One region of the Bacillus sp. THAF10 genome, then DNA from elsewhere that is predicted to be linked to it. Evidence: riboswitches for the same ligand, from Rfam matches in the RefSeq annotation. Region 1 holds a riboswitch; each other region holds the start of a gene.
The links. Region 1 has a riboswitch for S-adenosylmethionine ahead of FIU87_RS01400 (methionine biosynthesis PLP-dependent protein). Riboswitches for the same ligand answer to the same signal wherever they lie in the genome.
Positions count from the first base shown of each region.

Region 1 (5,793 bases):
GTGGAGGATCTAGCTCCACGATGATGGATTGTTCTTTTTTTGCTTTTTCAAAAAGAGGGGTAGGAACATCCTTCTTTTTGGACGGAAGGATAATCTTCCGTTCTCTTCGCTTCACCTGCTTTTCTTTTACAGGAGGAACGTCTCTTAGCGTTTCAGAAAAGGCCTGAATATGAGCTGGCGTTGTTCCGCAGCAGCCTCCAAGCAACCGAACCCCTTGATTTCGAAAAGCAAGTGCCGTTTCCTTAAAATAAGCGGCATCACTATCATATTCGAGCTTGCCGTCCACATAAGAAGGAAGACTTGCATTCGGATAGGCGGACAAAAAGGCAGTTTGTGGAATCGATACCTCTTCTAGTGTCGAAATCATGTGATAAGGGCCAAGCCGACAGTTTAAGCCAACAATATCAGCACCTAAGGCTTCAAGCCGGTTCATTGCCTCTGTAATTGGCACCCGGTTTTGCAAATACCCGACCTCCTGCAGAGACACCTGTGAAATGATGGGCAGTTTCGTTTCTTTTCGAGCAATTTGCAATACCGTTTCGAGTTCTTCCAGGTCATAAAATGTTTCTAGTAAAATACCATCCACACCTTCTAAAAGAAGACAGTAGAGCTGCTCGCGAAAGGTACGCTTAATTTCCTCTAGTGGTATGGCTTCTGGTTTGATTGCGCGGATGCCCCCAATAGTTCCGACCACATAGGCTCCTTTATGGTCAGCTGCCGCCTTTTTTGCTAATCTTACTCCAGCGCTGTTTATTTCTTTTACCTGATCCTGAAGGCCGTAACGTTCAAGTTTATGGTAGTTTGCTGCATAGGTATTGGTCTGGATGATGTCCGCACCGGCATTCAAATAGGCCTGGTGAATATGATAGATTTGGTTAGGCTGGGAAAGATTCAGCTCCTCAAAGCAACAGTCCGATCCATAAGAATAAAGGAGGGTTCCCATCGCGCCATCTGCAATTAAAATGTTATCCTGCTGTAGGCTATCTAATATTCCCATGATATACCCTCCGTTGTTCAACCAATCCTTCTGAAGCGATGTGTAATGCTTGATCAAAATCAGCAATTAAATCATCCGCACTCTCAAGGCCAACTGATAATCGCAGCAGAGAATCTGAGATGCCACGCTTTTGTCGTTCTTCTTCTGGCATCGCCGCATGAGACATTTTCGCCGGAAGAGAAAGAATCGACTCCACCGCACCAAGGCTAACAGCAAACACTGGAATTTCGACGCTGTTAACAAAGCTTCGCAGATCCACACCCTCTTCAAGCACAAACGATAGCACCGCTCCTGGTCCTTGCGCCTGTCTGTGCTGAAGGGTAAAGCCAGGATGTGTCGAGAGCCCTGGAAAATAGACCTTTTTGACGGCGGGGTGTTGGATGAAAAAATCTGAAAGTCTATGCGCCGTTTTCATCGATTGCTCTAGCCGAACATGCAAGGTTTTTAATCCTCGTAGGACAAGCCATGCATCCTGCACCCCAAGCACTGCTCCAAAGGAATTTTGCAAAAATGCCAGTCGATTGGCAAGCTCTGGGTCTTTGGCAACCGCAAGTCCTGCGACCACATCGCTGTGACCAGACAAGAATTTTGTTGCACTGTGTAAAACAAGGTCAGCGCCTAGTGCGAGCGGTTTTTGCAATGCTGGCGTTAAAAAAGTGTTATCAACAAAGGTTAGGGCATCTATGTGTTTAGCAAGCTCAGAAATGGCTTTGATGTCGGTCACCTTTAACAACGGATTGGACGGTGTTTCGACGTAAAAAAGCTTTGTATTTGGCTTGATTGCTTTTTTTACTCTATCCAAGTCCGTCATATCAACAAACGTATGCTCAACCCCGTATCGTGTCAGCACCTGCGACACCATCCGATACGTCCCGCCGTACACATCCTCCGAAATCAGCACATGATCACCTTGCGAGAGTAAGAGAAAAGAGGTGGAGATTGCCGCCATGCCGGATGAAAAAGCAAAGCCTCTCGTTCCTTCTTCCAGCTGGGCAACGGTTTCTTCCAAAGCTTCTCTCGTCGGATTTGCCGAGCGGCCGTAGTCATATTTTCCGAAACTATCGATATCAAACTGATGGAAGGTGGAAGCATGCTGGATTGGCACACTGACCGCCCCATTTTGCTTATCGACCTTATGCTGATTGTGCAACAATTTCGTTTGAAAAGAATGGCTCACGATAGGACCTCCTTTTGAATGGATGCTGCTTTTAGGGCAGCCTCTACATCACGTATTAAATCATCAGCGTCTTCTATACCAACAGAAAAACGAAGCAGCCTGTTACAAACGCCGGTTTTGATGCGAATCTCCTCTGGTATATCGGCATGCGTTTGGGTTGCTGGATAGGTGATAAAACTTTCCACGCCACCAAGACTCTCAGCAAAGGTGATTAGCTGTAAGTTTTGCAAAAACGGATTCACCCAGGCTTCCTCTTGAATGCGAAAGGACAGCATTCCGCCCCTCCCCGGATACAACACATCGGTTACGGCTGGGTGTGTTTTGAGATACTCTGCAATGGCCTTCGCATTTTTTTCATGACGTTCCATACGTAAGGACAAGGTCTTCATGCCCCGCATCAATAGCCAAGAATCAAAAGGACTGAGGACCGCACCTGCGGCATTATGGTGAAGCGCTAGCGATTCGCAAAGCTCTTTGCCTTTTGCAACAATCAGTCCGGCAAGCACATCATTATGGCCACCAAGGTATTTGGTCGCGCTATGAATGACAAGGTCCGCACCAAGCTTTATAGGATTTAATAGAACAGGAGTGTAAAAGGTATTATCACAGATTAAAAGAATGTCTCGCGCTTTTGCAAGCTGTGACACGGCTTCTAAATCTGTTTCTACCATCAGGGGATTAGTTGGAGTTTCCACAAAAATAGCTCTCGTCTGTGGGGTAATCGCTGCTTTGATTTCTTCTAGGTTTGTGGTATCCACATACGTACAACACAGCCCCCATTTTTTATAGCCTTCCTCAAACAGTCGGTAAGTCCCACCGTACAAATCCTTACAAACAAGGAGTTCGTCACCTGATTTAAAAAGAGAAAGAATCGTGAGGATCGCCGCCATTCCAGAGCTGCACGCAAATCCTTGGTCGCCATCTTCAAGTTCCGCAATTGCTTGCTCTAACACATGTCTCGTCGGATTTCCTGTACGCGTGTAGTCATAGCCTGTCGATTGACCAATCCCCTCATGACGATAAGCCGTGGAAAAATAAACAGGCGGATTGACCGTTCCAGTGGCTGTTTCACTTCTATTACCAATTTGCGCAAGCTTTGTGTCTGTTTTATACATAGAATAGACCTCCCGATAGCTAATTTTGGTTTTCCTTAGGATGGGGGAGGAGGCATTTGGATAAAAAGAAAAAAGCCTCCTTATAAGAAGAAGACTTTTTGGTTGAAAGTTCATTCTTCTCATCTGTGCAAGCAACCTACATTGCTCACTGGAATTAGCACCTTTTCAACGCTGTTCTGAGCGCTGCTGGTTGCTGAGGTGTCATCGGGCCATTCCCTCTACCTCTCTGGATAAGAAATTTCATTATATAGTTATTAGTATTATCTGAACGTTTTAATTATTTTACTAATTTACAACAGGAAAGCGAGAAATGCAATAATTTTTTTTGAAAGCGCATTGCACACGACCGGAAAAGGAGGGGTTTGGAGGAGAGTGGGTTGAGCACGGAGGCTGGTGGTGGACCTAAAAACGGGAGTAGCCGAGGAAAATGAGTCAAGCAGAGGTGCTGGACGACCGAAAAACGGGAGTCGCAGACGAAAATGTGTCGAGCAGAGGTGCTGGACGACCGAAAAACGGGAGCCGAAGAGGAAAATGAGTCGAGCAGGGGTGTAGGACGACCGAAAAACGGGAGCCGCGGAGTGTAATGAGTCAAGGAGAGGTGCTGGACGACCGAAAAACGGGAGTCGCGGAGGAAAATGAGTCAAGCAGGGGTGGTGGACGACCGAAAAAAGGGAGTCGCGGAGGAAAATGAGTCGAGCAGGGGTGCTGGACGACCGAAAAACGGGAGCCGCGGAGGAAAATGAGTCAAGCAGAGGTGCTGGACGACCGAAAAAAGGGAGCCGCGGAGGAAAATGAGTCGAGCAGGGGTGGTGGACGACCGAAAAAAGGGAGTCGCGGAGGAAAATGAGTCAAGCAGAGATGCTGGACGACCGAAAAACGGGAGTCGCAGACGAAAATGAGTCAAGCAGAGGTGCTGGACGACCGAAAAACGGGAATCGCGGAGGAAAATGAGTCAAGCAGGGGTGGTGGACGACCGAAAAACGGGAGTCGCAGAGGAAAATGAGTCAAGCAGGGGTGTTGGACGACCGAAAAAAGGGAGCCGCGGAGGAAAATGAGTCAAGCAGAGATGCTGGACGACCGAAAAACGGGAGCCGAAGAGGAAAATGAGTCGAGCAGGGGTGGTGGACGACCGAAAAACCGCAGTCGCAAAAGAAAACGAATCAAGCAGCCTGTCCCTTCCAACATCAAACTTCAATAGGTTAAATCCCGCCCCAAATCTGTCATAAATTGGTCAATCACAGAAAGAGAAATTGGATTGTATCTGTTATATAATGGGTACTAGAAGAGTATGTGAGATTTTTCACAAACAAACAAACAATCAAACAAAACCTATCCCATCATCAAAATGAAACGAGGGAAACGACATGACGGACCTAAAAGCCATTGCAAAATCACATAAAGGCATTCGAATGAGACTTCTTTTTATTGCCGTACTCACCGGTTTGACCGTGATTGGCCAGGCGTATTTCTTTGTGACCATTGTGGATCGGGTGTTCCTTCAGGGTTACTCGTTCACAGAAATACTACCGTTTCTTGCAGGCTTACTCTCTGTTTTAGCAGCACGAGCAGCCCTCACTTATCTAAATGGAATTACCGGTGTGAAGCTTGCTGCTAAAGTGAAAAAGGAGCTAAGAGCCTCGCTATTAAAAAAACTATCTAAAAGTCCAATCCAAGCAGCGCTTCAAGGGCAATCAGGCCAAAAGGTAAGTGTGATGATGGATGCAGTGGACGAAGTAGATTCCTATTTTAGTAAATACGTGCCACAGGTGATGCAATCTAGCATTGTTCCGTTAATCATCTTAATTGCCGCCTTCAGTCAGCACGTCAACAGCGGTCTCATTATTTTAGTCACCGCTCCGTTTATCCCGATTTTCATGATTGTTGTTGGGTTGAAGACGAAGAATAAATCAGAAGAACAAATGGAAAAGCTAAATGCTTTTTCCGGGACCTTTCTTGATACGTTACAGGGGTTAACTACCTTAAAGCTGTTTAATCGCTCGCAAAAGCAGGAGCACACAATCGAGAATAGCAGTCTAAGCTTTCGCGATGCCACGATGGAAGTGTTGAAAATTGCCTTTTTATCAGCGCTGATGCTGGAATTTATTTCGATGCTTGCCATTGGGCTTATCGCATTGGAGGCAGGCTTTCAGCTTGTTGTCTTTGAAAATATCAGCTTTTTCACGGCCTTTTTTGTTCTAGTATTAGCACCGGAATTTTATCTCTATTTAAAAGAGCTCGGTAGTGCCTTCCACACAGGTCGTGGAAGCATGGGAGCTGCGCAGAAAATCTTCGATGAATTAAACAAAGAGGAAGCAGCGATGGAGTGGGGCAATGAAGAGCTGCCAGATAAGCTAACGCCACCTGCTATCGAACTAAAGCATGCTGGCTTTCAGTATGGTGCAGAAGGCTTCTCGATTAAGGGGGTCGAAGCGAAGTTACCGCCTTTTTCACAAGTAGCGCTTGTTGGGAAAAGTGGTTCCGGTAAAAGCACCTTGCTTAACCTT
Region 1 is NZ_CP045403.1:253,431-259,223, forward strand. It holds gene FIU87_RS01390 (bifunctional homocysteine S-methyltransferase/methylenetetrahydrofolate reductase) at 1-997, opposite strand, end outside; gene metC (cystathionine beta-lyase) at 981-2,174, opposite strand; gene FIU87_RS01400 (methionine biosynthesis PLP-dependent protein) at 2,171-3,289, opposite strand; SAM riboswitch class I at 3,406-3,526, opposite strand; gene FIU87_RS20835 (hypothetical protein) at 4,341-4,487, shown strand; gene cydD (thiol reductant ABC exporter subunit CydD) at 4,654-5,793, shown strand, end outside.

Region 2 (5,793 bases), 640 kb from region 1:
ACGCCAATTTCGCTTAGGGGCACAAAGGTTGGGATGGTGCTGCCTTTGTATTCTTTCTCAATAAACTCTTTCACATCGTCCTCTTGATAAAGCTCGGCAATTTTTTTCAGGTCCTCGCGGTTTTTATCTTCAGTACGTGTGGCAATGATGTTGATATATGGAGTGGCAGTTTCATCCTCGTGGAAAATAGAATCTTTAATTGGATTGAAGCCTGCGTCTACGGCAATTCCGTTATTGATGATAGAAGCATCCACATCAGCCAGTACGCGCGGTGTTTGGCCCGCAACGACAGGAACAATCTCGAGGTTCTTTGGATTTTCTACGATTTTGTCTAAGGAGCCATTGCCGTCAAAGTCCTCCGGCAGGGTGATAAGGCCGGCATCCTGTAAGAGTAGGAAGGCTCTTCCCATATTTGTTGCTTCATTAGGCACCGCAATTTTTCCGCCCTCCGGAATGTCCTCCACCTTTTCATGTTTTTCAGAGTATAGACCGAGTGGGGCAATAACAGTGGTCGCAATTGGTGATAAGTCTAAGTCGTGCTCTTTAATAAATGCTTCAAAATAAGAGATGGTCTGAAATGCGTTTGCATCAATTTCCTTCTGTGCAAGGGCAAGGTTTGGCTGCACATAGTCATTAAAAGTGACAATTTCGATATTAATTCCTTCCTTTTCTGCTTTTTCAGCTACAAAGTCCCAAATTCTTGTGTCAGTACCACTTACGCCAATTTTTACTGTTTTCTCATCATCTGAGCAGCCTGCCGCTACCAGTAGTAATAAAAATAATCCTGCAAAACCTAGTAATTTTTTCATGATGTCTTTCTCTCCTTATCGTCTTCTAATTTTTTTTGATAAAATATTTCCGGAACTCTGAACACCCTGTACCAATACCACAAGGATGGCGACGGTGATTAACATCGTTACTTCGTCAAATTGCTGGTAGCCATAGGTAATGGCAAGATCACCAAGGCCACCCCCGCCAACAGCCCCTGCCATGGCGGATGCCCCAATAAGTCCAATGGTGGCGATCGTGATGGCTAAGACGAGGGAGCTTAATGCTTCTGGTAGCAAAAATTTGAAAATGATTTGCCTTGGTGTCGCCCCCATTGCTTCTGCTGCTTCCAAAACACCTGGCTCCACCTCGAGAAGTGAGTTTTCTACGAGTCTTGCAAAATATGGCGCTGCGTAAAAAATTAAAGGTACAGTTGCTGCTGCGGTCCCGATCGAGGTACCAACAAGCAATCTGGTAATCGGAATGATGGCAACAAGTAAAATGATGAACGGTATCGAGCGAAATACGTTTATGACAGGATTTATTAGGTTAAATAGGTAAGTATTTTCTAAAATATGTCCTTTTCTTGAAACCACTAGGAGCACACCAAGCGGCAAGCCCAGTAGGACGGAGAACAGTAAGGAGAAGCTTACCATCGATACTGTTTCAAGTAAGGCATCAATAATCTGATCTGGTCTAACTCGCATGTGCGTTCACCTCTTTCACTAGAACTTTTTCTTGTTGGATGTAAAATAGGGCTCTTTTTATTTCAGATGGCTCTCCTTTTAACTCCACGATCAAATTACCAAATGGAATTCCTTGAAGCTCTGTTATGTTACCGAAGAGCACATTGACGTCGACTTTAAATTTCTTGGCCACCTGAGACAAAAAGGGCTGGCCAGTGGAGGCACCAACAAAGTTAATGCGATAAACTCCTTGATGGTCATCTTTGTTGCTTACGAGCTCTAGAATCGATTTTGGCAGCTTGTCATTTAAGACGGAGCTGACAAAGTTGCGTGCTGTTTCTGTTTGTGGGTTAGAAAATAAATCAAATACTGTTCCATGCTCAATGATTTTTCCTTTTTCAATAACAGCGACTTTATCACAAATGTCGCGGATGACGGACATTTCATGCGTAATCATGAGAACGGTAATTTTGTAGTCCTTGTTTATTTTTTTCAAAAGCTCTAGGATGGAGCTTGTTGTTTGTGGATCAAGAGCGGAGGTTGCTTCGTCACAAAGCAGGACAGAAGGCCTTGTGGCAAGGGCTCTGGCGATACCAACACGTTGTTTTTGTCCGCCTGATAACTGATCAGGGTAATTGTCTTTTTTATCAGCAAGCCCGACAAATTCGAGTAGCTCCTTCACTCTTTCTTTTATTTCTGCCTTATTTGTACCACTAATGATTAAGGGCATTGCAACATTTTCATACACGGTTTTCGAGTTTAGAAGATTGAAATGTTGAAAGACCATGCCGATTTTTCGCTTGGCTTCGCGAATTTTTTTCGGGGAAAGCTGGGTTAAATCTACTCCGCCTATCAAAACCCTTCCTGAAGTCGGACGCTCAAGCAGGTTCACGCAACGAATGAGCGAGCTTTTGCCGGCTCCACTAAAACCGATGACACCGTAAATTTCTCCTTCTTCAATGTTGAGGTCAATACCATCAAGGGCATGAACCTCCTTATCACCACTTTTGTATACCTTTTTAACATCTTTAAATGAGATCATGCTGGGTGCTTCCTCCGTTTCTTGAAAAAATATAAAAAATACCCTTTTCTTGAAAAGACAAGAAAAGGGCATTGGGGGATCGATGCTCTTTCTTATCTTTCAAGCGAATTGCTTGATGGAATTGGCACAGTGCTCATGTAAGCCTGTTGCCGAGGTTTCATAGGGCCATTCCCTCCACCTCTCTGGATAAGAAAACAATTATAAAGTTGTTATACGTCGCTTATGACTTCCTAAGGGCGACCTTGAGCCTCCTCGGCTTTGCCTGCGGGGTCTCAAGATTGTGAAAAGATGCATTCGTCTATTACAAAAACAAAAAACCTCTTCCTACATAGATAAGAAGAGGTTTTTAGTCCGGGTGAACTTTTGCTCTTCTTATCTTTCAAGCGAATCGCTTGATGGAATTGGCACAGTGCTTATGCAAGCCTGTTGCCGAGGTTTCACAGGGCCGTTCCCTCCACCTCTCTGGATAAGAAAAAAGTTTTATTTGATTGATGCTTAGTTTAGTATGGTTTTTTTTGAGTGTCAATAGGTTTTTTTACAATAAATGATTGTGTAAACGCTTACGTCCTTGCTGGGCTTATTATGAAAATATTTTGAAAAATGAAACCTATGGGTGTTCCAATTCGTCATATTTAATGGGGATATATGGCAAAGGAGAGAAGTGAGTTGAAGAAGTCTAGTATTGTAATTAGCATTAGTTTTCTAAGTTTTATTATGGTAGTGGTAGCATTAATTAATACATATAAAATCAATAAAGGCTATGCAGAGTACCATTCTGCAGCGGTACGGAATGATACCTCTCATTTTATAGCTAGCTTTGAAGATAACGATAGAATTTTTAAAGCTATTTTGAACGAGGGGACTCTTTCTCAAGAGCAACTCGCTCAGGTGAGAGAAAACGTCTATGTTCAAGTGCGATATTATGAGGATTACCACGGACTGGCGGTCCACTTAGACCGTTATCAACATGATGCGTATTCGATTGCAAGTGCTGCGTTTTTAACAGAAGCCGTGTTCAACAGACAGCAGGGGCAACTTGAAATAAAAACTAGGATGGATGTGGACGATACCTTTGTTAAAAAGGTGGAAATGTTGGTCTTATTTAATAGTAACTGCATAAAAGAGCTTCATAGACGGACACAGCATTTGGAGCTAAATGAGGAAGGCAGTGCTGAGATTAGCATCACAGATGATTTTTGGATTGATATTTTACGAGGATTAAATCGCTTATCTTATGAAAAGCAAAGTGATCTACAGATGCTACTAAATTAAAGGGAGGTGCTTAGATGAAGTGGATGCTCCTTATTTGTGTGTTTTTGGTAAGTGGTTGTAGCTATAATATGAGTGTTGCGACGCTCAGTGAACAAGGAGAAATTGCAAAGTCTCATTTAGAAGGATTAGGCTATTCGATTGTTTCCTTTGAAGAGGAAGGGGAAATAGAGTTTAAACGGAACTTTGTCAATGTGATGCCCAATGACCAATTGCTAAGTGTGCAATACGGGGAATTAGATGATTATTTGGATGAAGTGATGGCTACTGTTCACTTTTTAGTCAGTGGTCATCCGTTAGATGATCAATATAAAAAAGGGAAAAGTCATGCAACCGTATTTCTGATTGAGAACAAGGTTGTTGGTGGGTGGTCCTTTCCGTATTCGGATGAAGCGTTAGCAGGTGCACCATATTCACTGGATGGAAAAACGAGAGAAGAAGTTCATGGCAGCAATGAAAAGTGGCTGGCGAAAAAAGAGAACGCCCAAAAGCTTCAGCCAGTAAAGGTAGAGAAGCGCACAGACGCTGGGTATGAAACGGTGAAAATAGTGGAAGCGGCCACAGAACTTCAACGATTGGAAGATTTCTTTGCAAATAGGTTCGGGGAAAGTAAAGTGAAAGTGGAGATGGTAAGAGACCCTGACTATCGATTTCACATGAACGGCTCCACCTATGCCTTGTGGGTTACCCCACTCGGCGATGGCATGGAGGTTGTAGTAGAGGGAGAAGCAAAGTATGCAAAGCTCTCAGAAGCTTCCGCAGCAGAGCTTTTTCCAATCATTACAGGGGAAAAATTCATTGCAGAATAAAAAAGCTCAAAGCCGCCAATATGGTGCTTTGAGCTTTTGCTTTTTTATAAACCTGCAGAAAGAAGTACTTTCCCTTCAGGCAATTCGTTTCCTTTTTGCGGCTCTAAGGTGATGGCAATGGTATCCCATTCCTTTACAGTTGTTTCATCGATGTTGTAAAGGACATACCCTTTTCCTTGGCTGTCGACGATAAAGTCACCAGCTGGTATTGGTGAGCCGTCTTTTAAGAGCCAAACCTGGTACACTTCAGTTCCTGAGAGTTCAGGAAGTTCTTCGGTGTGAACCATAACACTCAGTGCTTCCTCCTTCTGGTAGAGTGCGGCAAATCCGTTGGCACTGGTTTCTGATGGTTGCAGGTTTACAATGCTATCTGGAGGTGTGATGTCCGGGGTTGCTGCAATGTCATCTTGGTTTTGCATCAGCAAATAGCCGTTTCCAAGTAAGGAAAGTAAAAGGGATGCAGCTAGTATTGTCGTTAGCCATGCTTTCTTTTGCGTTGGTGCTTTTGTTGCTGGTTCTGTTTTGTTTATCGGTGTAACAGATGTTGTAGTTTCAGTTTGATCTTCTGCTGCAAAGACATTATCCAGTATTCGTTTCTTCATTTCTGGTGGTGGTGATGCCTGTTCAGACACAAGGGCAACATCTCCTAACAGTTCTTGAAGCTCCTGCAATTCTTCCTGACAATCAGGGCAAGTAGCTAAGTGTTGTTCAAATTCTTCTCTCTCTGTTTGGGAAAGGTGACCGTTGAAATAGTCGATTATGTGATCACAATTCTTACTCATATGCTCCCCCTCCTATCTGCAAGCAGCGGTTTTAATTTCTTTAATGCCAGTCGTATTCGGCCCTTAACGGTACCGAGCGGTATGCCAGTGAGGTCCGCAATTTTTTGTTGAGTGTATCCTTTAAAATACATCAAATGCACCATCTTTCGTTGCTCATCTGAAAGGGTGGAAACCGCCTCTCGGATGACCGATTGTTCCTCTTTCCACTCTGTTTCTTTTTCCGTAGAATCAGTAGCTTGAAGATAAGGCTCGACATCCTCCATTGATGCATTTTGTGTACGCTGATGCTTTCTTATAATATCCAAAGCCTTATTCCGGGCAATGGTGAACAACCAAGAACGGAATTTTCCTTTAGATTCGTCATAGATGCCTGTTCCTTGCCAGAGTTTGATAAACACATCCTGCATTGCTTCTTCGGCAATCTCATGATCATTGGT
Region 2 is NZ_CP045403.1:896,167-901,959, forward strand. It holds gene FIU87_RS04810 (MetQ/NlpA family ABC transporter substrate-binding protein) at 1-809, opposite strand, end outside; gene FIU87_RS04815 (methionine ABC transporter permease) at 825-1,475, opposite strand; gene FIU87_RS04820 (methionine ABC transporter ATP-binding protein) at 1,465-2,496, opposite strand; SAM riboswitch class I at 2,586-2,689, opposite strand; SAM riboswitch class I at 2,866-2,969, opposite strand; gene FIU87_RS04825 (hypothetical protein) at 3,163-3,768, shown strand; gene FIU87_RS04830 (hypothetical protein) at 3,783-4,574, shown strand; gene FIU87_RS04835 (anti-sigma factor) at 4,619-5,356, opposite strand; gene FIU87_RS04840 (RNA polymerase sigma factor) at 5,353-5,793, opposite strand, start outside.
Region 2: another riboswitch for S-adenosylmethionine. It lies ahead of FIU87_RS04820 (methionine ABC transporter ATP-binding protein); the one in region 1 lies ahead of FIU87_RS01400 (methionine biosynthesis PLP-dependent protein).

Region 3 (5,793 bases), 1.1 Mb from region 1:
TTCTTTTCTCATACAAATTCACTAAATCCATCACACATTTTTGTGAATCTAATAGCGCTGTTGCTGCCGCCTCTTGAACTGCTCCAAATAAACTCACATAAAGGTGATCTTGCAAAAGATTTATGCTTGAAATAACATTTTCGTTTCCAATTGCGAAACCTACACGCCACCCTGCCATATTAAAAGTTTTAGATAGTGTATAGATTTCAATCCCCACTTCTTTTGCACCTTCTGTTTGTAAAAAGCTAATTGGCTTTTCTCCATCAAAGCCTATGGCACCATAAGCAAAATCATGAACCACACAAATATTATGCTTGGTGGCAAGCTCCACAGTTTGTTCAAAGAATTGTTTGTTCGCAACCGCTCCTGTTGGATTGTTTGGATAGTTAAGAAACATGAGTTTTGCTTTTTCTAAAACATCTGCCTCTAACTCTTCATAGTTTGGTAAAAAATGATATACTTCTTGTAACGGCATATATTCCATTTTTGCCTTTGCAAGCGCGACACCAGACCAATAATCAGGATAACCTGGGTCAGGAACAAGGACGGTATCCCCTTCATTTAACAAGCATAAAGGGATTTCCACTAGGCCTGCTTTCCCCCCAAAAAGAACTGCCACTTCCTTTTCTGGATCAAGATCCACGTCATATTCCCTTTTGTAGAATGACGCGATGGCTTCTTTCAAAAATGAGTGCCCTCTAAACGGGGAATATTTATGGTGATGTGGCTTTTGAACAGCGTTCTGTAAGGAGTTTACAATATGTTCAGGCGTTGGCTGGTCAGGATTTCCCTGTCCTAGATTAATAACATCATGACCCTGAGCCATTACTTTTCCCACTTTTTTCACTAAAGAGGCAAAAAACTGTACCGGAAGGGAATCTAAAAGTTCAGATTGTTGGAAATTCTTCATTTAGTCCACCTACTTAAAAAATTCTTGAAATCCTAGTCACAAATCATATATTGTTAGAATCAACTTGTAAAGCATTTTTTTCTATAAGGGAGGAAAGATTATGAGCTGGAAAATTGCTTGTATTCAATTTGATATAGCTTTTGGAGATCCTGAAAAAAACATTGATAAAGTGTGTGAATTAATAAAGAAAGCTGGGGAAGAACACCCTGATATAATCGTGCTTCCTGAGCTATGGTCGACAGGCTATGATTTAGAACGACTTGATAAAATAGCGGACTCTGGTGGTTTCGTAACAACAAAGTTACTCAAATCAGCTGCAAAAGAAGTTGGTGCACATATTGTTGGGGGCTCTGTTGCCAAAAAAACAAATAAGGGAATTTATAATACGATGTTAACAGTAAATAAAGACGGAGAAGTGGTCGGAGAATATAGCAAGCTTCACTTGTTCAGACTCATGGATGAACACCACTTTTTACAACCCGGAAAAACAGACGGGCTTTTTGAGCTAGATGGCGAAGCTTGTGCAGGCTTCATCTGCTATGATATAAGATTTCCTGAATGGATTCGCGCCCATACAACGAAACAGGCAAAAGCGATTTTCGTCGTTGCAGAATGGCCACTTGCGCGCGTGGAACACTGGCGAACGTTACTAATTGCACGAGCAATTGAAAATCAATGTTATGTGATTGCTTGCAACCGTTCAGGCGCAGATCCGAAAAACACCTTCGCAGGGCATTCCATGATTATTGATCCTTGGGGAGAAATTTTGGCTGAAGCAGGTGAAGAAGAAGAAATTATTACAGCCACTGTAGACTTAGCAAAAGTCGATGAAGTACGAAAAAAAATTCCAATCTTTGAAGATAGAAGACCACAATACTATTAATATCAAAAGCGAAATGCGCCCGTTTTGCGACGTACAATCTTTGTCTAGTTGCAGCGGCTGAACAAGCCGCTTCACTTTTTGTCGCACTGAGCCGTATGAGATAAAGAAAACACGAAGAGCACGAGCGTCGATGTTGCCTTATCGTAAGGAGGCGAGGGAAGTTTGCTAGTCGCAGGCGCATGGAGCTTGATGTATCAAAAGCGAAATGCGCCCGTTTTGCGACGTACAAACTTTGTCTAGTTGCAGCGGCTGAACAAGCCGCTTCACTTTTCGTGGCACTGAACCGTATGAGATAAAGAAAACACGAAGAGCTCGAGCGTCGATGTTGCCTTATCGTAAGGAGGCGAGGGAAGTTTGCTAGTCGCAGGCGCATGGAGCTTGTCGTATTAAAATCGAAAAATTGAACAAAAAATAAAAGGACCCTATCACTAGGGTCCTTTCTATTTGGCTAGCATTATTTTGTAACGTTAGCAGCTTGAGGTCCACGAGCACCTTCAACGATTTCGAAAGAAACTTCTTGACCTTCTTCTAAAGTTTTGAAGCCGTCGCCTTGGATAGCGGAGAAGTGTACGAATACATCGTCTTGACCTTCAACTTCGATGAATCCAAAACCTTTTTCTGCATTAAACCATTTTACTTTACCTTGTAACATGTTTGTTCCTCCTTGTGGTTAACCCACGTAAATATTACTATTCTTGCTCTTTCAAACATTTCAAGACGAAAACTTTGTTTCTGACTTTCCATATTCACGAACAAAAATAATAGTTTAATAATAACAGGTACTTATGTTTTTTTCAAGGTTAAATCCAAATTATTCATATTATCTTTTGTTATTTTTCAAAATAATCAGATTGCAAAAAGATGTTGACATTTTTCCAAGTGCCTTGTTATTATTTTCAACAAGTGATAATTTTCTAAATAATCAGCTTTGTTGAACAACGCTGTTGATTTTCGCAAATTGCTTCGCGTCCGCGGGGCGATACTGGAGCCTCCTCGGCTACGCCTGTGGGCTCTCCAGTCACTCGCTTCAATCCCGCTGGAGTCTACGCATTTGCTACAATCACCAGCTAGAAACTTCTTTAAATCACCGTTCATCATTAACAAAGCCAACTAATTAAATATGTTGTTTTACTCTTATCAAGAGCAGGTGGAGGGACTGGCCCTATGAAACCCGGCAACCGACTTTTTCAAGCACGGTGCTAATTCTTGCAGAAATTTTTCTGACAGATAAGAGGGGAGAAGTTAACTTCAAGCCTCTTTCTTGTGGAAAGGGGCTTTTATTATTGTAATAGCCCCGCTGTATTTTATTTCAATATAGGGGGAGAAAACCATGACAGTTACTTTAGCGAAAGACTATGAACCACTAACAGAGGCAACCGCTGTTACACTTGCCAAGGAGCTAAATTTTTTTAAAGAAGGATCATTATTGGCCTGCCGAGAAATTGGAGACGGAAATCTAAATTTAGTTTTTCATATTACAGATGAAAATAACACAGGAATTATCGTAAAACAGGCACTTCCCTATGCTAAGGTTGTAGGTGAAAGCTGGCCTCTTACTCTACACAGAGCGACGATTGAGGGAAATTATTTAAAGAATGCTGCTACCTTTGTGCCTAATCTTGTTCCAAAGGTTTACTATACGAATGAAACACTGGCAATTACGATAATGGAGGACTTATCACATTTAGAAATTGTCCGACATGGCTTTATTTCTGGCAAGGCATTCCCTCTTGTGTCCTCACATATTGGAGAATATCTAGCCAAAACGTTATTTTACACATCAGATTTTGGAATGAATCAACAAGAAAAGAAAAAGCTTCAACAGCTTTTTAGCAATCCAGAGCTTTGTAAAATCACCGAGGATTTGGTGTTTACAGACCCTTTCTTTGATAGTGAAACAAATGATTATGAGCCAGAACTCCTTAACTCTGTAGAAGATATTTGGAGCAATGATAAATTAAAATTGGAAGTAGCGAAGCTAAAGCAATCGTTTTTAACTAGTGGAGAAGCGCTGCTTCATGGAGATCTGCATACTGGAAGTATCTTTGCCAGTGAGATTGATACAAAAGTCATTGATCCAGAATTTGCTTTTTTTGGCCCAATTGGCTTTGATATCGGGCAGTTTTTTGCAAATATTTTATTGCAGGCCATCACTCGGGACGAAGATTCCAGAGGGGATATTACTAGACACATTCATCATGTGTGGGAAAGCTTCTCTCAAGTTTTTCGTTCACTTTGGGACAAGGAAAGTGTAGAAAAATTCACAACAACACCTCACTATTTCGAACATGTTTTAGAGAAAATTTTTAAAGATGCTATTGGATTTGCAGGTTGTGAGATAATCCGGAGAACAATCGGTCTTGCTCATGTCGCGGACCTTGATTCTATACAACCTGATGCCAAAAGGATTAACATCAAAAAACAGGCGCTTTCTCTTGGTAAGGCGCTTATTATAGATAGAGAATTGATTTCTTCCACTTCAGCGCTTGAAGAATTAATTAATATGAAGGAGTTGAAAGAATCATGACATTTACCTCTACCCTTCCTGTTTCCATCGAATGGAAGGAAACCTATATAAAGCTATTAGATCAGCAACGGCTACCTCAAGAAACAGTATTTTTAAACCTTTACACTTTAGACGAAGTGTATGATGCAATATCCTCCCTAAAGGTTCGAGGGGCGCCTGCCATTGGAATAACAGCAGCATATGGCCTTGCTCTTGCTGCAAAGTCATATCAAACAAAAAGCCTGGACGAATTTATTGAAAAACTAACAGAGGATAAAAATTATCTGGCGGGTTCACGACCCACTGCAGTTAACCTATGTTGGGCATTAGATCGATTATATCATTCCGCCCTTAAGGCAGTTACAATAAATGAAGCGAAGACAAACTTACTTCATCATGCAATACAGATTCAGCAAGAAGATGAAGCTACCTGCAAACAAATTGGCGAACATGCCTTAACTCTGTTTAAGAAAAATGATCATATCTTAACAATATGTAATGCAGGCTCTATTGCTACTGCTCGGTATGGCACTGCACTCGCTCCCTTCTACCTTGCAAAAGAGAGAAATTTCCCTTTAAAAGTATTTGCTTGTGAAACAAGACCTGTATTACAAGGTGCAAGACTAACTGCTTGGGAGCTGCAAAATGCAGGAGTGGATGTAACCCTTATTACAGACAATATGGCAGCACATACCATAAAGAAAAAAAATATAAGTGCTATCATCGTCGGAGCGGACAGAATCACTGCAAACGGAGATACCGCAAACAAAATTGGAACATACGGACTTGCTATTTTGGCAAAGGCTTTTGGTATACCCTTCTATGTAGCTGCTCCCTTGTCCACATTTGATATTTCAATAGCAACTGGAGATTCGATTATCATTGAAGAAAGAAATCCTGATGAAGTCACTCATATTGGGAACAAGAGGATAGCACCAGAAAATATCGACGTATTTAATCCGGCATTTGATGTAACTCCAAATGAGCTTATCACAGCCATCATTACCGAAGAAGGTGTTATTAAAGGTAATTTTACCGAATCGATTTTTTCTCTTTTCTCACAAAAGGATCTGTCGTAATAGACAGATCCTCCTTGTTTTATTTAGCTCTTTTCTAAAAGCTTGTTGCTATAAACTAAAAAAAATGCCACTTGTTTAAAACTCCTCCACGAAAAGAGCACGACAACAAGGAGATAACGAGTGTCTTAAAGATACGCAGTAGCCACAAACTTTACGAAAACAGCCTTTTATTTTAACCACATTTCTTTTGGATTCATTTCATAAATTCCAGCTTCACGATACATAAAATGGTTGATAATAAACTCTCTTCTAATCGTTGCATAGTCTTCATGGAATTGTTTGATATGCTCGTTTATTTCTTTTTCGGTATATTTCACGCCCATTTCTAAGTCCTTCATAATATGTTGAAAAATTATCAGCTTTTTCTTTCTCTGAGCTGGGATATTTTTTAATCTTCCGTCCTTTGTTAAAAAGT
Region 3 is NZ_CP045403.1:1,394,593-1,400,385, reverse strand. It holds gene FIU87_RS07380 (pyridoxal phosphate-dependent aminotransferase) at 1-910, opposite strand, end outside; gene FIU87_RS07375 (carbon-nitrogen family hydrolase) at 1,011-1,793, shown strand; gene cspD (cold-shock protein CspD) at 2,248-2,445, opposite strand; SAM riboswitch class I at 2,925-3,027, shown strand; gene mtnK (S-methyl-5-thioribose kinase) at 3,124-4,320, shown strand; gene mtnA (S-methyl-5-thioribose-1-phosphate isomerase) at 4,317-5,378, shown strand; gene FIU87_RS07355 (DUF2087 domain-containing protein) at 5,546-5,793, opposite strand, start outside.
Region 3: another riboswitch for S-adenosylmethionine. It lies ahead of mtnK (S-methyl-5-thioribose kinase); the one in region 1 lies ahead of FIU87_RS01400 (methionine biosynthesis PLP-dependent protein).

Region 4 (5,793 bases), 1.2 Mb from region 1:
GGACCTTAGAAAAGATAAAGCAGCCATCCTAAATGCTGATGATGAGACAACGAAAGATTATTCGGATATGACAGGCGCAAGAATTATTACCTATGGCATAAAAAACGATGCCGATTTCAAAGCAGAAAATATTCGTTTTGAACAAAGCAAAACAAGCTTTACTCTGATAACAAACTTTGGCGAATTTGAACTGGAAATCCCATTCCTTGGAGAATTCAACGTCTACAATATTCTCTCTGTCATTTGCGTGCTCTGGGACAAAGGTATGCCATTTGAGCGGATTCTAAAACACGTAAATGAAACGACACCTCCTAGTGGTAGGATGGAAACATTCCCAACTGGAGATAGCAGAAATGTAATCATTGATTATGCTCACACGGAAGATGCAATTGGGAAAGTATTAGACAGCATTCGGATGTTTACGACCAATAAGATTATCTCCATTATTGGCACAGGTGGTGGAAGAGATAAAGACAAGCGCCCTAAAATGGGGAGAATTGCAACAGAGAAGTCAGACTTTGTCATTTATACAACAGATAACCCGCTTGATGAGCCTGGAGAAGAAATCGTCGAGATGATGGCAGCTGGCTCCGTTCATGACAACTATGAATGTATTCCTGATAGAGAAGAAGCCATTACCCGAGCGGTTGAACTTGCAGGGAGTGGTGATGTTATCCTTATAGCAGGAAAGGGACATGAAAATTATCAGTTAGTTGGAAAAGAAGTAGTCCCGTTTGATGAAAAAGAAATCACGTTAAATGCAGTAAAAGCCTTCCCATTAACAGATAAAATACCTACAACATAGATGATTGGAACTATTTACTGACTAGAAGGTTGGTTCACAAATACGTGAACCAACAGCTAGTCTTCTTTTTTGTATCTGATTTAAAAGATTGTTGGCAATTAACACTTTAAGCCATTTTAAACCACTTGGTTAAAACTTTCTCCACGAAAAGAACACGACAGCAACGTTGGTATAGAAATATTTTTGTAAAAAACACAAAGGATGGAAGCTTCTTGTTGAAAAAAACCCTTATCTTTTTCATTATTTTCATGATTGTAGTTGGTTGTGCAAAACAGACAGATCAGGCAGTAACCATAGTCGAAGAAGCACCTTTATTAGAGAGAGGTAAAGCAAGGAAAGAGTTTTATTGGTTAGATCAACATAATGTAACGGTAAGAAATGAATGGACACAGCGAGCGCATGAGGTCTCTGGACAAGTGTATGCAGAACCGACAGAATTCTCGGAATACGTTAGTGGTGTAAAAACAAAATTGGATACAAAAGATAAGGTAATTGCTCTTACCCTGGATGCTTGTGGCGGGGAGACAGGCAGCGGCTTTGACGAAGAGCTAATTCATTTCCTTATCACACATAACATTAAGGCTGATTTGTTTATTAATGCAAGATGGATAGATGCAAACCGCGACATTTTTCTAGAGCTCGCAGCAAATCCTTTGTTTACCATTCAAAATCATGGAACCGAACATAAACCTCTTGCCGTTTCTAGACGTAGCGCATGGGGGATAGAAAGTACTACTAGTAAAGAGGAAATTGTAGAAGAAATCATGGGAAATCAGTTAAAAATTTTTGAGCTGACAGGGAAGTTCCCGCAATATTATCGTTCTGGAACTGCCTTTTATGACGATGTTGCAGTAAAAATTGCAGAAGATCTTCATTTGGAAGTGGTGAACTTTGATGTGATTGGAGACGCAGGAGCGACATTTTCAAAAGAACAAGTAGTCGATTCCATGAAAAGTGCCACCGCAGGCTCCGTTATTATTTTGCACATGAATCACCCTGAAAGCGAAACCGCAGACGGTGTAAAGGAAGCTGTTTTAGAATTAATAAATTTAGGTTTCCAATTTGTTCATTTACATGAATATAGATTAAAGTAGTTTTACAGTTCTGTAACAAATGAAGAAGAAGCGCATATTCAATGTGCTACAGGTGACGATAAATTTGGGAGGTAAATAATCGTGACCTGTATTTTTCATTGTCTATTTTCCATTGTTCTATTGTTTAACGTTTCAGCTTGTCAGTCAAAAAACAAAGTAGAGAAGGCAAATGAGAAGTTTGAAGAACGTATTGTGGCAGAAGCTGAATTTGCACATAAATCAATAAAAAACTCGGTGAAATTCATCCATAAATCCCCTAAAAAGGAATTTCCAAAGAAGAAATCACAACTAATACCTGAATTCAAAAGCAGGGGCTTTCGGTGGCTTCGAATGAAGGAAGATGGTATTGACTTTCTTTAAAGGGGATTGCTATAATTGCAAAAAGCTAACACAACACACTGTCTAAATATAATTGTATAACTCTTATCCAGAGTGACTGAGGGAACAGGCCCGAAGACGTCCGGCAACCCTTCAAGAAAAATAATTTCTTGAGAAGGTGCTACATCCTGCAGACTAGTATGTCTGAAAGATAAGAGGAGATAAAAAAACTCTCTTCCTATCGGAAGGGAGTTTTTTTATTTGTATGATGTGATGTAAAAATGTATAGAAATGAGAGGAAATGATGTGAGTATAAAAGACATTCAAAAAGAAATTAGAACAGTCTCCATCGGTAAATTTAAAACAGAAAGTGGGGAAGAGCTTTCTGATGTAGTAATTGCTTATGAAAAAGTAGGAACTCCTACGCTGGGTACCATTCTTGTGTGTCATGCATTAACAGGAAATCATGTTTCAGTTGGGAATCAAGATAACCCGGGATGGTGGGGAGATTTTATTGGATCAGGGCTATATGTAGATACAGACAAATTTCAAGTAATCACGATGAATGTAATCGGGGGTTGTAATGGAACAACAGGACCTACATCGATAAATCCTGCGACAAGAAAACCATATGGTAGTGATTTTCCTGTCATTACCATCCGTGATATGGTGCATGCTCAGTATCAAGGACTAATAACTTTAGGCGTGAAAAATGTAAAAGCCATTATCGGTGGTTCCCTTGGCGGTATGCAAGTGTTGGAATGGGGAATTCTTTACCCTGATTTTGCTGAAATCATTGTTCCAATAGCAGTTACACCCTATTTTACTGATTATGCCCTTGCTTATAATGTAATTGGAAGGCAAGCAATCATAAACGATCCAGAGTTCGATAATGGCCATTATCAAGAAGGAGCAGTGATTAAAGGGCTTGAAATTGCTAGAATGGTTGGTCTTGTTACCTATCGTTCAGATACACTCTTTAATGAACGATTTAAAAGAGAAAAAAAACAAGAGCATGAATTTCAAGTGGACTCCTATTTAAAGTACCAAGGACAGAAATTTTCTCGTCGATTTGATGCAAATAGCTACTTACGATTGTTAAATGCCATGGATAAATTTGATATTGGAGACAACCGAAAGGGCTGGAAAAATGCGTTAAAAGAAATTTCAGCCACCGTTTGTTTTATATCCTTTAAAGGAGACTTGCTTTATCCGGGTTCGTTGGTTAGTAAAGCTGTAGCGTACCTTCAATCTATAAACAAGGATTCGACCCACCTTGAAGTAGAAACGATGTTTGGACATGATGGCTTTTTAGTTGAATTTGAAAAATGGGGAGACACCATTAAAAACCTCATCGAAAAAGATAATACTTGAATTTAGGATATCCCTTCTTTCCTACCTGCTTGTTTCATATATATAGACAAGCAGGTTTTTATTTTGGAGTTCGGCGGAAGGTGGGGCAACGGTGAAAAGAAGTTGGCTAAGTGCTTGTCAAATTGGTGCTGTTTATATAGGGACAATCGTAGGTGCAGGATTCGCTACAGGAAAAGAAATTGTTCAGTTTTTCACTCAGTACGGTTGGATTGGTTTTATTACGATTTTAATGAGTGGGATATTATTTATATGGCTTGGAACAAAAATGATGCTAATGGCAAGCCGAATAAAAGCTAATTCCTATAATGAATTCAATCAATACTTATTTGGAAAATCCGCAGGTGCATTTGTTAATCTGTTTATGCTAGTAATATTAATTTCAGTTGGTGCTGTGATGTTGTCTGGTGCTGGAGCAGTTTTTGAAGAACAGCTTGGCTGGTCCTATCAACTTGGGCTTTTGTTAACTGTGTTTCTTGCAGTAGCCGTTGTAATAGGAGGGGTCAAAGGGCTTGTTGGGGTAAATATTATCGTAGTACCTGTAATGATTTTATTTAGCTTGCTCATCGCTTGTCATGCAATTTTTGAGGATGGTCTAACTTTTATGACTCTAAAGCCGGTCTCAGAAGGAATGAAAGGTTGGCTGGCACCGTTTATGTATGTTGCTTTTAATCTTGCCATGGCACAGCCAGTACTTGTTCCGTTAGCAAAGGAAGCAAAGGATGAATGGGTCATAAAACGTGGGGGATTTCTAGGAGGATTAATCCTGTGCTTTATATTAATTTCCTGTCATATTTCCATTGCATCCTTACCAAATTTTCATACGTTTGAGATACCGATGGCTGAAGTGGTGAAGTTTGGAATGCTGTCCTTTTTCGGCATCTATGTATTCGTAATATATGGTGAAATCTTTACTTCTGTAGTTAGCGATATCTTTGGATTGCAGCGTCAGTTGGAAAGTATGTTGGGGATATCTAAATATCTGATAACTTTCGTGTTGGTCACCATCATTTATATGATTAGTCAAATAGGCTATGGCAGCCTGATTGAACATTTATACCCCTTCTTTGGCTATGTTAGTATGGCATTTCTGCTGTTATTAATTGTAAGAAAATAAACTCAAAATGTTAATGGAACTAGCACTAAAAGTAATAAATCAAATACCAGATGGGATATAATCACAACAGATAATGATCCAGTCCTTAAAAATAAAAACCCCCATGCTGAGCCACCTGTAAAGGCTGCTGCCATTAACATTGGATTTCCTGTCCACGCATGTGCTAATGAGTATAAGGCTGCAGCTATTAATACACTCCTCAGTGGCCCCAACTCTTTAAGTTGCTTTTGGATAAATCCCCTCCAAAACAATTCTTCACCAGGTATGATAACAAAGACAAGTAATACATAATGCCACCACTCCTTTGGTCCTACCAAATTATACAAATCAGTTACATACACAATTATTGGGTAAGGTACCTGTTTTATGAAAAGATAAGTTAAAAGGAAGAAAAGATAAATCCCAATTCCACTAAGCAAAGCTATTACAAAAGTCGACTTAGATAAAGTAAACAATGCCTTTTTATGCTCCTTATATATACTAAAACAAGCTAGTACAAAAAGAGATAAAGGAAATAATATCCAAAAATAGTCAGGAGATAAAAAACTCCAGCTAATCATTGTACAGGCTAAGATCCAAAAGATTAATACAAATTGCAAGCTTCTCAAAACGTTTCCCTCCACTCCTTGCAACCTTATTTTAACAGTAAAATGCAAATCAGGAAACGACCATACTAAGAAGGAGGGAACGATGAAAGGAGCGAGAAGATGACACAATCAAAAAGCCAACAGGAAAGGCAAAGAAGAGTAAGAAAAGAATCCCAAAATCAGCATGGCAAAGTGAAGAGCTTTGAAGAATTAGCTGATCGAAAAGGAAAATAACCTTAATTGAATCTCAATATGGAGAGCCCAGGAAGCGTTAGGTAACAAGCTTTCTGGGCAATTATTTTGTTTGGTTGGTTGAGCAAAGCATCTAATCGCGACAACCAAGATAGGGACCTTAAAGCAGTTGTCCCACAAACGTTCTGTCTCTCTTTTTACCATGGACCTCCTCCATATTAAATTATACCGAACACCCAACTCCTTCATTATTTGTAGGAAAAGCTTTTTGGGTATATTGAAGGGTGTTTAAAAGCATACTATGGGAAG
Region 4 is NZ_CP045403.1:1,414,135-1,419,927, forward strand. It holds gene FIU87_RS07450 (UDP-N-acetylmuramoyl-L-alanyl-D-glutamate--2,6-diaminopimelate ligase) at 1-805, shown strand, start outside; gene FIU87_RS07455 (polysaccharide deacetylase family protein) at 1,018-1,899, shown strand; gene FIU87_RS07460 (hypothetical protein) at 1,981-2,259, shown strand; SAM riboswitch class I at 2,320-2,435, shown strand; gene FIU87_RS07465 (homoserine O-acetyltransferase MetX) at 2,509-3,591, shown strand; gene FIU87_RS07470 (YkvI family membrane protein) at 3,683-4,705, shown strand; gene FIU87_RS07475 (CPBP family intramembrane glutamic endopeptidase) at 4,708-5,304, opposite strand; gene FIU87_RS21380 (DUF6254 family protein) at 5,413-5,526, shown strand.
Region 4: another riboswitch for S-adenosylmethionine. It lies ahead of FIU87_RS07465 (homoserine O-acetyltransferase MetX); the one in region 1 lies ahead of FIU87_RS01400 (methionine biosynthesis PLP-dependent protein).